4 regions of the Shewanella sp. ECSMB14101 genome follow, and region 3 is predicted to be linked to each of the others. Evidence: predicted binding sites of a transcription regulator. Region 3 holds the regulator's gene; each other region holds the start of a gene.

Evidence for each region. The regulator LexA, encoded in region 3, represses DNA repair genes until DNA is damaged. The targets are predictions, from matches to a motif close to TACTGTATNNNNATACAGTA.
Region 1: the regulator LexA is predicted to act here: its motif matches at 1,379-1,398, upstream of recG (ATP-dependent DNA helicase RecG).
Region 2: the regulator LexA is predicted to act here: its motif matches at 1,261-1,280, upstream of imuA (translesion DNA synthesis-associated protein ImuA).
Region 4: the regulator LexA is predicted to act here: its motif matches at 1,736-1,755, upstream of NY07_RS05400 (YebG family protein).

The regions. Positions count from the first base shown of each region.
Region 1 is NZ_JSFF01000012.1:59,702-62,846, reverse strand. Features, by position in the region: gene NY07_RS10610 (AMP-binding protein) at 1-118, shown strand, start outside; gene NY07_RS10605 (calcium/sodium antiporter) at 283-1,215, shown strand; gene recG (ATP-dependent DNA helicase RecG) at 1,450-3,145, shown strand, end outside.
Region 2 is NZ_JSFF01000003.1:103,047-106,191, reverse strand. Features, by position in the region: gene NY07_RS04100 (Y-family DNA polymerase) at 1-457, opposite strand, end outside; gene imuA (translesion DNA synthesis-associated protein ImuA) at 458-1,204, opposite strand; gene def (peptide deformylase) at 1,412-1,903, opposite strand; gene NY07_RS04085 (MFS transporter) at 2,093-3,145, shown strand, end outside.
Region 3 is NZ_JSFF01000008.1:10,784-13,928, forward strand. Features, by position in the region: gene cysQ (3'(2'),5'-bisphosphate nucleotidase CysQ) at 1-206, opposite strand, end outside; gene nudE (ADP compounds hydrolase NudE) at 258-803, opposite strand; gene yrfG (GMP/IMP nucleotidase) at 901-1,575, shown strand; gene lexA (transcriptional repressor LexA) at 1,696-2,313, shown strand; gene NY07_RS08085 (cell division inhibitor SulA) at 2,310-2,819, shown strand.
Region 4 is NZ_JSFF01000004.1:109,237-112,381, reverse strand. Features, by position in the region: gene prc (carboxy terminal-processing peptidase) at 1-16, opposite strand, end outside; gene proQ (RNA chaperone ProQ) at 47-688, opposite strand; gene NY07_RS05405 (GAF domain-containing protein) at 964-1,422, opposite strand; gene NY07_RS05400 (YebG family protein) at 1,441-1,725, opposite strand; gene NY07_RS05395 (paraquat-inducible protein A) at 1,969-2,595, shown strand; gene NY07_RS05390 (paraquat-inducible protein A) at 2,588-3,145, shown strand, end outside.

The sequences.
Region 1 (3,145 bases), on a different contig from region 3:
AGACAACGATGTGCTAACACCTACCTTGAAGATCAAACGCCATGTGCTGGAGCAGAGATACAGCGCCAAGGTCGATGGACAGCGCGGCGCTATTGTGCGCTGGGAAGATGAGCTGTAATCGCAAACTTACACTCGTCTGACATAAAAACACGCCATCAGGCGTGTTTTTTATTGCCCGGTATAGGATGAGATAAACAAAATTTAATAGCGTCCCCCTAAATTCTTGTTGCCTAAATTTCAACAATCACTATGCTTGCCTCCCCCCATATTTGAGAGTTAATCATGTTTACCCCGCTAGCCCTTATTGCTGGTCTGCTCATCCTCATTCTCGGCGCCGAATCTTTAGTTCGTGGTGCCAGTGCCCTCGCCCTCAGACTCGGTGTCACGCCGCTAGTCATAGGCCTGACCATAGTCGCCTTTGGTACCAGTACCCCAGAGTTGGCCGTCAGCCTTAAATCGGCCATCGCTGGCAATGCAGATATCGCCCTGGGCAATGTGGTGGGATCGAATATCGCCAATATAGGTCTCATCCTCGGACTCACGGCATTGGTGCGTCCGGTAGGGGTACAGTCGCAGATGGTGAAGCGGGATATTCCCCTAATGCTGTTTTCGACTCTGCTATTTTGTGGACTGCTAAGCGATGGTGGACTGAGTCGTCTCGATGGTGCCCTCCTGGCTTCTATGCTTGTCGCCTTTCTGGCCATGAGTTATCTGTTTGATAAACAGCAGGCAACCAAGGTCGAAGAAACAAGCCGTCCCCTTCCGCCCTTACTGTCAATGCTCTTAGTCGCCCTGGGGATCGGCATGCTGGTCGGTGGCGGCGCCCTATTTGTCGACGGCGCCGTTGCGCTGGCTACACAGCTGGGAATGAGTGAACTGCTTATCGGTCTCACCATTGTGGCCATAGGCACCAGCATGCCAGAACTTATCACCTCAGTTGTGGCAGCCAGACGTGGTGAGAGTGATATCGCCATCGGCAACCTGGTCGGCTCAAATCTGTTTAACCTGCTTGGCATCTTAGGCATCACTGCACTCATCCAGCCCATAAACGCTAGCGTACCTGCGATGGATCTGCTGGTGATGGTAACACTGGCACTGCTGCTTCTGCCCCTGGCCTGGAGCGGCCTGCGCATCGGTCGGCGCGAAGGGGCATTGCTGCTGCTCTGCTATCTTATCTACTTGAGCTACCTGATCCTCTCCGCCCAATCTGTATAAGACGGCATTGCGACTCACCGATAAGAGATGACATTTGTCACCCCTTATCGGTGACATCTGTGCCTGCAAAAAGGCTGGCTGTAAGGCCACTTGCATTTAGGCCAGCATGCTTTTCCCCCCGCAAGCTTGGCGCAAGATTGCGTTCATACAGAACTCTGATAGTATATGTATATATTTACAGTGATCGACTCAGATACTGTTTAAATAGAACGTTAAATCAAATGGGTATAAAGCGTGGATAGACTCGATCTCATGGCGGTGACAGAGTTAACAGGCGTTGCTGCTAAGATGGCGCAGCGGCTGGAGAAGCTCGGCATCAAAACGGTTCAGGATCTGCTGTTTCACCTACCGCTACGTTATGAAGACCGTACCCAGATCTATCCTATCGCCGCCCTCTATCCCGGTAGCTACGGCACCATAGAAGCCGTGATCCAATCGACCCAGATAGTCCAAGGCCGCAAGCGTATGCTCACCTGCACGGTGCGGGATGACTCGGGTACCCTAACGCTACGCTTCTTTAATTTTTCGGCCGCCATGCGCAACGGCCTCGAAGAGGGTGCGCGCATTCGCGCCTATGGTGAAGTGCGCCGAGGCAAACTTCATCGAGAGATCATTCATCCGGAATACAAGCTACTCCATGACGGCAGCGAACCGAGTCTGAGTGAAACCTTAACCCCTATCTATCCGACCACCGAAGGACTTAAACAAGCCAGCTGGATCAAATTAACCGACCAGGCGCTTGCCCTGTTGGCCCATGGCGCGCTAAAGGAGTTGCTGCCACCCCAGTTACAACCCAATCAGCTTTCGTTAGTCGATGCGCTGCAGCTACTGCACAGACCCCCGAGCGATGTCAGTCCCTTTGCGTTAGAGCAAGGTACCCATCCGGCGCAGCAGCGCCTTATTCAAGAGGAGCTGCTGGCCCACAACCTCAGCATGTTGCAGCTCAGGCAACGTAGCAATCAAGATTCGGCCCAGGCGATGCATCCTACCGGGCAACTGCTCAATCCTTTTTTGGCCTCGCTGCCCTTCAAACCCACGGGTGCTCAGCAGCGAGTCGTCACAGAGATCACAGCCGATCTAGCCCAACACCATCCCATGATGCGCTTAGTGCAAGGCGATGTGGGCTCGGGCAAGACACTGGTGGCGGCTCTTGCAGCGCTGCAAGCCATTGAGAGTGGCTATCAGGTGGCCATGATGGCGCCAACCGAACTGCTCGCCGAGCAGCATGCCAATAACTTTGCTGCCTGGTTTGGGCCTCTAGGGTTAACGGTTGGTTGGCTGGCTGGCAAACTCAAGGGCAAGGCGCGTACCCAATCGCTGGAACAGATCAAGAGCGGCGAGGCCCATATCGTCATCGGTACCCATGCCATCTTTCAGCAACAGGTCGAGTTCAACCGCCTGGCACTGATCATCATCGACGAACAGCACAGATTCGGGGTACATCAACGTCTAGGGCTGAGAGAGAAAGGAATTAGCCAGGGCTTTCATCCCCATCAGCTGATCATGACCGCCACCCCTATACCGCGCACTCTGGCGATGACGGCCTATGCGGATCTGGACACCTCTATCATCGACGAGCTACCACCAGGGCGGACACCAGTCACCACGGTCGCCATCTCAGACAACCGCCGCAGTGAGGTGATCGATCGCGTGCGCCAGGCCGCACTAGAGGGCGGGCGTCAGGCCTATTGGGTCTGCACCCTGATCGAAGAATCCGAGGTACTCGAATGTCAGGCGGCAGAAGATACCGCCGAAGAACTAAAGCAAATATTGCCAGAACTTGCCATTGGTCTAGTGCATGGCCGCATGAAACCCGCTGAGAAACAGGCTGTCATGGACGCCTTTAAGACGGGCACCATTCAGCTTCTGGTCGCCACAACTGTGATTGAAGTTGGGGTCGATGTGCCCAATGCCAGCCTGATGATCATCG
Region 2 (3,145 bases), on a different contig from region 3:
CTAAGGCAAACTGACATTTGAGACCATAAGCGACTGCGGTGCTATGATATTGCCTTAACAGCTGATTTAAGCTGCCAAAGACTTTCACCATGGAGCCCACCTCAAGCAGCAAAGTATCTGTCACCTGAGGCTGAGCATCTCGCTTGCTCCCATCGAAGGGACACACCATGGGCACCACTCTGGCGCTATAAGCATAACTCCATTGACACAGCCAATCGCAGGCGCTCTGACTGAGGCTATTATCATAGGTCAATAGCTGCAGTGATGGGCAGAGGGTCTGCGCCGTGGCGATGCTCTGGCCCACCTCTACCCCTTGGCTGGCCGCGGCCTGAGAACTGAGCAAGATCTGCCTCGATTGACGCTCATAAAGAGCCAATGCCGCGCCAGGCTCTATCCCCTGATGGTAGCTTTGATATTGAAGTAGCCAATGGGGAAAATATACCGCCAGCCACAACATCTAAGCGCTCCAGGGCCCTTGCACAACCTGGCCTCCCGCCAGAGACGAAGTCGAATCTCCCTTCAGACTCTGCGCCAGCAGCTCAGGTAGCAAAGACAAGCTAAAATTAGGCGCAGGCCAACCACCACGGCGCTTAAGAATATCCACCTGAGTAGCAAAAGCAGAGGGCTTCCCCACCAGCTCTGGCTGCAGGGCTAGCCGTAGCGGCACAGGATGTGGCTGCGCCTTGAGCTTACTCGGTAGATAACAGATACACAGGCTCTCTCCCTTCTCACAGGCAAGTTGCAAACGTCTGGCCTGACTCGTACTGAGCTGATCGAGCCAACATAACACCAAGGGAGATACGCCACTGGTTAATATCTGTTCGAGCGCCCACAGCTGCTCTTTAAGCACCTGGGTATCCACCCACAACAGACGGCTGACATCTATACCCTGCATAAGCAGCTGCTGAGGGTAAGGCACATGTGGCGGCGCCACCAGACTCACCAGACTTGCAGCACCGCCTTGCGGCGAACGGCTGGGAATTAATCGGCGCATAAGGGGGAGCACAAGGCTTAGCTCGCCTATGCCCTCGCAGCTATAGAAGATCTCGCACAGTCCATGGGCCGGCCAGCCCCCATGCCCCAGATAGCGATTAAGCTCGGGATAACCGCTATCTTGACCCAACGGTCCGGGATAATAGACATCACCGCGCCAGAGATCGGCACGTTCGAGCAAACGTTCAAGTTGAGGATCTGCCAAGGCCATAATACACCCACTCTTAGTCGGCTTACCTACAGGTTCAGCTAAGCCAAAAACAATAATACTGTATATAAATACAGTATATTTATAATTGGCCAGATCGCAAGGGAGAAACACTAAGATCTGTCACACTGACGGCTCATTTTTTAGGCGCCAGCGGTGGACAGGCACAAAAAAACCACCCTAAGGTGGTTTTATCGGCGGAGCCTTGGGTTAACGGTACTTCTTAACCTTCTTCAACGCGATCTGCTGCTTGAGCGGCGACAGATGTTCGATGAAGACTTTACCGTCGAGATGATCCATCTCATGTTGCAATACGATAGCCAGGAAGTCATCGCTCTCTATCTCAAACGCCTCTCCCTGACGATCAAGCGCCTTAACCTTAACCTGCTCGAAACGGCTCACCTTGGCGCGATAGCCCGGAATTGACAGGCAAGCTTCCTCACCCACTATCTCGCCTGAGCGCTCAACAAACTCTGGATTGATCAGCACTAAGGGTTGATCGCGATCTTCAGAGAGGTCGATAACCAAAATGGCATGCTCACTGCCCACCTGGGTAGCTGCCAGCCCAATACCGTCATCCGTGTGATACATGGTTTCGATCAGATCATCGATAAAACCTTGCACGGCGGTGACATCTTCTACAGGCTTTGCCTTACGTTTCAGGCGCTCATCGGGAATGGTCAATATATCGAGTACAGGCATAGTGTGCGGTTCTGGCTCTTAAAAATGGCTAAAAAGTGGCGCCATTATGACCTAAATCACATTAAAGGCAACTGCAAACCCATGGTTTTCATCCCTGCAAAGCCAAACCGTGGCCCCGATTGACTTGTAATTCATCAGCGTAGCCGATAGCATGAAATCACAAACTGTATACAATATACGAGAATAAGAATGTCAAACCTGAAACGTACCCCTTTGCCAAGTACCTTTTATGTGGCCAACACCATGGAGATCTTCGAGCGACTCGCCTGGTATGGCTTCTTTACGCTCTCCTCTCTCTATATGACCTCTCCTGCTCACCAGGGAGGCTTAGGCTTTAGTGAGCAAGAGCGCGGCCTGCTGCAGGGGATGATCCCCTTCTTTCTCTACCTCTTTCCTGTACTTACTGGTGCCCTGGCCGATCGCTATGGCTACCGCAAGATGTTTCTACTGGCCTATGCCATCATGTGTCCCAGCTACTTCTTACTAGGTCAGGTGAGCAGTTTCAGCGGCTTCTTTATCGCCTTCATGGGCGTCGCCATCGGCGCCGCCTGCTTTAAGCCCGTGGTGACAGGCACAGTGGCACGCACCACAGACCACACCAATCGAGGCTTGGGTTTTGGCATCTTTTATATGATGGTCAATGTCGGAGGTTTCCTCGGCCCCTTTATTGCCGGCTATGTGCGCGCAATTAGCTGGGACTGGGTCTTCATCATGTCGGCCATTTGGATTGGTATTAACTTTATTCCGGCGCTATTTTTCTACAAGGAGCCGACCAATCCCCACCAGCAACGCGGTAAGTCACTTTCTCAGGTACTGATGGACATTCAACAGGTACTGGGCAATGCCCGTTTCGCCCTGCTGTTTTTCGGCACCTTAGTGATCTTGATGTCCTACGGCGCCAAATGGATCGACGGTGAGCAATGCCTGTTTATCTACATCGTCTGGTTTAGCCTGCACTTTATTTGGAATACACTGGCCAAGGCCGACAGTAAGGCTCCCTGGTATAGACAAAAAATTGCCTTGGGGAATAAACCCTTTGTGATCTATCTGCTTATTCTGTCAGGTTTCTGGATGGTCTATCAGCAGATCTTTATCACTCTGCCTATCTATATTCGTGACTTTGTTGATACCTCAGATCTGGTCTCAATGCTCGCCGCTTGGCCGTCTCTGCTCGACTTCTTCGCCCCGGTAGATCTCAGCCTGCTGAGCGACGAGCTTCTAGGCGCCGCCAAAGGCTACGCT
Region 3 (3,145 bases):
TCTTCGGATAAAACGGGGATATCAGGCGTTAGGCGCTCAAGCTGTGAAGAGATAATCTTATGAGCCGCGATATCGGCAGAGGTCACAGGGGTATTGTCAGACTTTACTTCTCGCTCGAAGCTCCCCTCGAGGTAGATAGTCTTAATCGCCTCTCCCGCCTCGATGGCAATACTTATCGCCTGCTCAATATACTCTTCTGGCTTCATCACAACTCCAACAGCCTACATCTGGCAATGCCTATTTATCGTTTAGATTAACTACTTTAGTTTTAGATGTTTCTGCGCCAAAAACAAGGCGCTAACGCTTCTAGACTCGGAAAAGTCGTCTTCTAATAACAGCTCAGACCACTGACTCAAGGGCCAACGCACCACTTCTATCGGTTCTGGCTCATCACCTTGCAGTCGACTCTCATACAGATCTTCGGCTACGAAGATCTGCATCTTGCTGGCAAAATAGCCTGGCGCCAGACTTAGCTCCATCAGATGGGTCAACTTATGGGCGCCAAAGCCTATCTCTTCTTGCAGCTCTCGATTGGCCGCCTCGGCGTGACTCTCACCTGGATCAACCAAGCCCTTAGGGAAGCCAAGCTCATAGCTATGGGTTCCCGCCGCGTACTCGCGCCCTAAAAGGAGGTCTTTACCATGCACTGGCACCACCATGACGGCGCCACGGGCATTGCCTTTCATGCGCTCATACTGGCGCTCAACCTGATTCGAAAATTTTAAATGCACCTGCTCAATCTGAAATAGACGGCTTTGTGCAACAACTTCGGCATGTAGGATCTGCGGCTTTTTGTCCGGCATGAAACTTCCTGATAAAAATGGCGTTTGCTTAACCACTCAATCTTACTATGATGTGCCTAATCCACAACTCTCACCAAGGAATTTTTTTCACACCTTTATGTTTCCCTGGAATAAGATAGATACTGTGCTGCTCGATATGGACGGCACCCTGCTGGATCTGCATTTCGATAATCACTTCTGGCTCAGCCTGGTTCCTCAATCCTTGTGCCAAGAGAAACAGATCCCCTTAACTGAGGCGCAGCAACTGGTCGAAACCGCCTATGCCAAGGTATTTGGCACCTTAGAATGGTATTGTCTGGAATATTGGCAGCAAGAGCTTGGCCTAGATATTCTTGCCCTGCACCACACTCTGGTAGACAGAATCCAACTGCGCCAAGACAGCATGCCCTTTCTCTCGGCACTTGCCAGGCACAACAAGCAGCGTATCTTAGTCACCAACGCACACCCACAAAGCTTGTCATTAAAGCTCAAACATACCGAGCTGGCTTCCGGGTTAGATCATATGCTCTCAAGCCACCACACTGGTTACCCCAAAGAGCATCCCCAGTTTTGGCTTAGCCTATTTGAGCGCTTCTCCCTAGATCCAAGCCGTTGCCTGTTTATCGACGATAGCGAACCCATCTTGCAGGCTGCCAAAGCCGCAGGAGTTGGCTATCAACTCGGCATCAAGAATCCCGACAGCCAAAAGCCACACAAAACCTTTACCGATTTTCCCGCCATCGATGATTATCATCAGCTGTTGATCTCCCTTGAGAAAACGATTACCGGCTAAATATTCGTGGGGTTAACTCGCTAACCATTTGAGCTGATTGATAGAAAAACTGGTTAATACTTGCACTGTATAAAATACTGTATATACTGACAGGTACTGTATGGAAAGACAGGATTAATCATGAGACCCTTAACACCAAGACAAGCCGAGATTTTAGAGCTAATAAAACGCAATATTGCAGACACGGGCATGCCACCAACCCGTGCCGAAATTGCGCGCCGATTAGGCTTTAAGAGCGCGAATGCCGCCGAAGAGCACCTTAAGGCACTGGCCAAAAAAGGTTGCATCGAGATCATGCCGGGCACCTCTCGCGGCATTAAGCTGACTCAAGAGGAAGAGCCTGAAGATCTCGGTTTACCTCTGATTGGACAGGTAGCAGCCGGTGAGCCGATTCTGGCACAGGAACATGTTGAACAGCACTACCAGGTTGACCCGAGCATGTTTCGCCCAAGTGCCGACTTTCTGTTGCGTGTAAGAGGCGACAGTATGAAAGATATCGGCATCCTTGAGGGCGACCTGCTAGCGGTACATAAGGTCGAACAAGCAAGAAACGGACAGATAGTCGTTGCTCGCGTAGAGGATGATGTGACGGTCAAGCGCTTCGAGAAGCGTGGCAGCACAGTTTATCTACATGCAGAAAATGAAGAATACTCACCTATCGTTGTTGATCTGACGACTCAGAGCCTGAGCATAGAAGGTTTAGCCGTCGGCGTGATTCGTAATGGAGACTGGCAATGAATAATCTCATGGGTATGGCACCTCGTCATCCGGGGCTTTGGATCGATCTCGACAGTTCGCTTAAAAGCGGCAGCAAGAACACTATTTCAACGGTTTCCAGTTCGACTCAGGGCAAGCAAGAGTTACAGAGCCTTACACCTGAACTGGCGAGACTCAGCCAGCAAGGGCAATGGGTCGTTCTGATCAGCCCACCCAATATTGGCTATAAGCAGATGTTGGCCGACGGCGGCGTGCGGATGGATCGCATCTTGCTGGTCCACACTAAAGATGAAGTTGAAGCGCTTTGGGCTATGGAAAAGGCTCTCACAAGTGGTACATCCAGTGCCGTGATCAGCTGGACACAATCATTGGATGCACGGGACAATCGCCGCTTGCAGATCGTCGCGAAAAACACCCGCGCCTTAGGGGTGGTTATCGAAGATGCGAACAGTCACTTACCTGCCAACCCTTTTAGCCAAGAGGATCTTGGTACCAAGGCCACCAATCAGTTTACCTCTCTTCACTGATCATCCTTGCCAATTCTTTCCATACTAACGCCCCGAAAGGGGCGTTTTTGTATCTGTTTTATTTAGCAAAATAAAATAAAAGTGATCTTGATCAATATTTAAACAGCCATTAAGTTAGTAGTAGATATCAACGATTATTTGTTATGTCGAACAATTTGGTTGTCGGCTTGAGCGGCGAATAAATCTGTACCAGATCGCCCTAAGAGCTGAAATTCGTCTGATATATTCAGCCGTAAGTGCAAGCGTGGTTACCACCAGCAAAACAAAAGATTCACCACCGACGCACTTTGAAGTCATCGTTGCTTTTTTGGGAACTGAAGAGTTTG
Region 4 (3,145 bases), on a different contig from region 3:
GAGTGAGTTTTCGCATCAACAAGTTACTCCTTTATACGATGAACAGTTATAGCAGGATATGTTCTACAGGTACTTTTACCGTCAATCCCGAATCTAACTGCACTTGAACATCTTCTTTCTTGATGTCCAGAATAACGCCTGCGACAGGCGATTTACCTAATTTGACACTCACGCGTTGATTTGGTTTCAACTCGGTGAGTACGGCAGGGCTTAAATTTTGCGCCTCAACTTGCGGCTTAGTCACCTTAGGAGCAGGCTTGCTGCGCTTAGGTAATGGCTTTTTAAAGGCCTTCTTTTCTGCCTTAGGGCCTGGCTTGTCAGTCTTCTCCGCAGCGGCTTTCGCTGCACGCTTAGCCTTGGCCTTCTCCTGACTTTCTTTCAGTGTAGCCTGAGCATGATCAATATGCTCTTGCTCCAGCTCGCCACACTCATTGCCGTCAAGATCGACACGCTGCGCCCCAGCTTTAACGCCTTTAAGATAACGCCAGCTACTGGTGTAACGGCGTAAGGCGATTCTTAATTGCGTTTTACTGACTTTAGAATCATCAGCTAACCTTTCAGCCAAGTCTTGAAACAATCCTATTTTTAGAGGCTTAGTTTCACCTTCAGCGATAAAGCATAAAGGAAATGTTTCATATAAATACGCAAGAATTGCGTTGGTGTCGGTCAACTTTTCTGTTGATTCCATCATTACTTCCACAGTTTAAAAGGGACTATCACCTTGTCACGTTATGGCGTGGGTCGGCGTGTCGTTCATATTGGTTAGACATCGGGTCGTTAATTAAGGCATTTCAGCCCTCGACCGCACAATCCAACATACCTTATCAATTACATTAAACAAACGCCAAGTATTCATTTCAACTAATGAAATGTAAAAGCGTGTGATTTTGCATTCATCAAGCGGCCTATTATAAAGGTGCGCGAGATGAAAGCGACCATCAATTGTGCAAAATTGGTTGTAGTTTAAGCAAATAAAGCCTTTTCTAGGCTTTTTACGCAGGACTCCAGCCCCAATTGATCTTTCTCATCGAAACGGGAGAAGGATGGACTATCAATATCTAACACCCCAATGACCTCTCCATCACGGCGCAGCGGAATCACAATTTCTGAATTACTTGCCGAATCACAAGCAATGTGCCCTTCGAAACTATGCACATCAGCAACGCGTTGGGTACTATCTGTTTGAGCAGCAGTGCCACACACCCCCTTCCCCATAGGAATGCGCGTACAGGCTACTTTGCCTTGAAAAGGCCCCAGGATCAGTTGCTCACCTTGAAGCAGATAAAACCCCACCCAATTGATATCCTCAAGGTGCTCATTAAGCAGCGCAGAGAAGTTCGCTAACGCCGCGATAAGGTTATCTTCCCCGGCGAATAAGGCGTCAACTTGACGGGAGAGTGTCGAATAACAAGGTGCAGTCATACTATTTTCCTAACTATATTAAGTTTTTGCTTCAGCTTTTTTCGCCGGTTTCTTCGCGGGTGCGGTCTTAGTCGTCGCGCCACCTTTTAACAGGCCCATCAACTGATCTTTATTTTCTGCCATGTAGAAACATAGCTGCTCGATTGCATTTTCGTCTAAGCCTAAATCAACTTGCTCGATAAAAGGAAGAAGATTATCTGCAATATCGAGCATCTTATCGTAGGCATCGGCCTCCTTCTTAGATGTGAATGTCATCTTCTCCACCCCTTCTCTGACTACGACAAATTTCGTTATAACTGCCATATCACCCTCACACTGTTTTTATATACAGTTGTAGAATCTCATAAATACAACTTCTTATGCAAGTATCAAACTTTATCTGATAGAATCTGCTGCACTATTGGCTCCAGTTTAAGGGGTATCCTTAATAAGGATTTCAATAGATTGGCTATAGTAATATCTTATAGGCAGTAGATTACTGGTCTATATCAAGAAATTGCTCGTTAATAGATGACCATAGCAAACAGGAAACGCCCGAATATAAGTATGAAAACAGAGGTGTTAGACAAGAGTATTGTGCTTTGCCGCGCTTGCGATCTCGTCGTAAGAAAGCGCGCTTTGCCTACGGGCGTAAGGGCTCTGTGCCCCCGCTGTCATACCAATCTATATGACACTCCCTACTGTTCCATCAACGGCATGCTAGCCCTTTGTATTACGGCCTTGATCCTCTATTTTCCCGCCAATTTTTTCCCTGTGCTCGAGATGCATTTTCTCGGTAGTATTCGTACCACCACCATCACTGGCGGGGCCATGTCGGTCGCGTCGCAAGGCTATTGGGTCGTGGGCATAGCAGTATTAGTCGCGGCGGTCATTGCACCAGGACTGCTAATATTATCCATACTGAGTCAGATACTTATCATCAAGTATCGATTGAAAACCCCCTTCTTTCGTGCCATCTATAAGAAGTTGCTCAAACAACACAGTCTTCTGGCACAGCTTTCTATGTTAGAGATTTACATGATCAGTATCTTCATATCGGTTTTTCAGCTTTCAGATTACACGGATCTCTACTTCGGCATAGGTACCTTTAGCTTTACCATGCTGTTTATCATGGTGATTTTCATGCAGCGCGAATATGACATAGAACATATGTGGAGTGTACTGGATGAGTAAGCAAGTACAGTCAGCACAGGGCGAAGCACTGGGGTTAACTAACTGCCCAACCTGCAAATATTTATGTCATGTAGAACAGGGCACCTGTCCACGCTGTGGCCAACCCGTGCAAAGTCGGGATCGCACCAGCGTGCAAAAAAGTTGGGCCTTATTGATCACCGCTGCCATCTTATTATTTCCGGCCAACCTCTACCCCATCACGATTATGACCAGTCAGGGGCAGGTACGACAGGACACCATTTTGAGCGGGATCAGCCATTTGGTGCATCTGGATCTCTTACCGATTGCCATTATTCTTTTTACCGCCAGTATCTTAGTCCCTATGCTAAAAATCTTTGGCCTGGCGCTATATTTGACCGCCATCAGTTACCGCTTGCCTATCTCGAAAAAGACACTGATGACCGGCTTTCATATCATCGAATGGATAGGCCGCTGGTCTATGTTAGATCTATTTGTGATCTCCATTACCGCAGCGCTGATCAATATGGGACAGATATGGGATGCCAAACCCGCGCCAGCGGCCACCGCCTTTGCCTTAGTCATTTTGCTC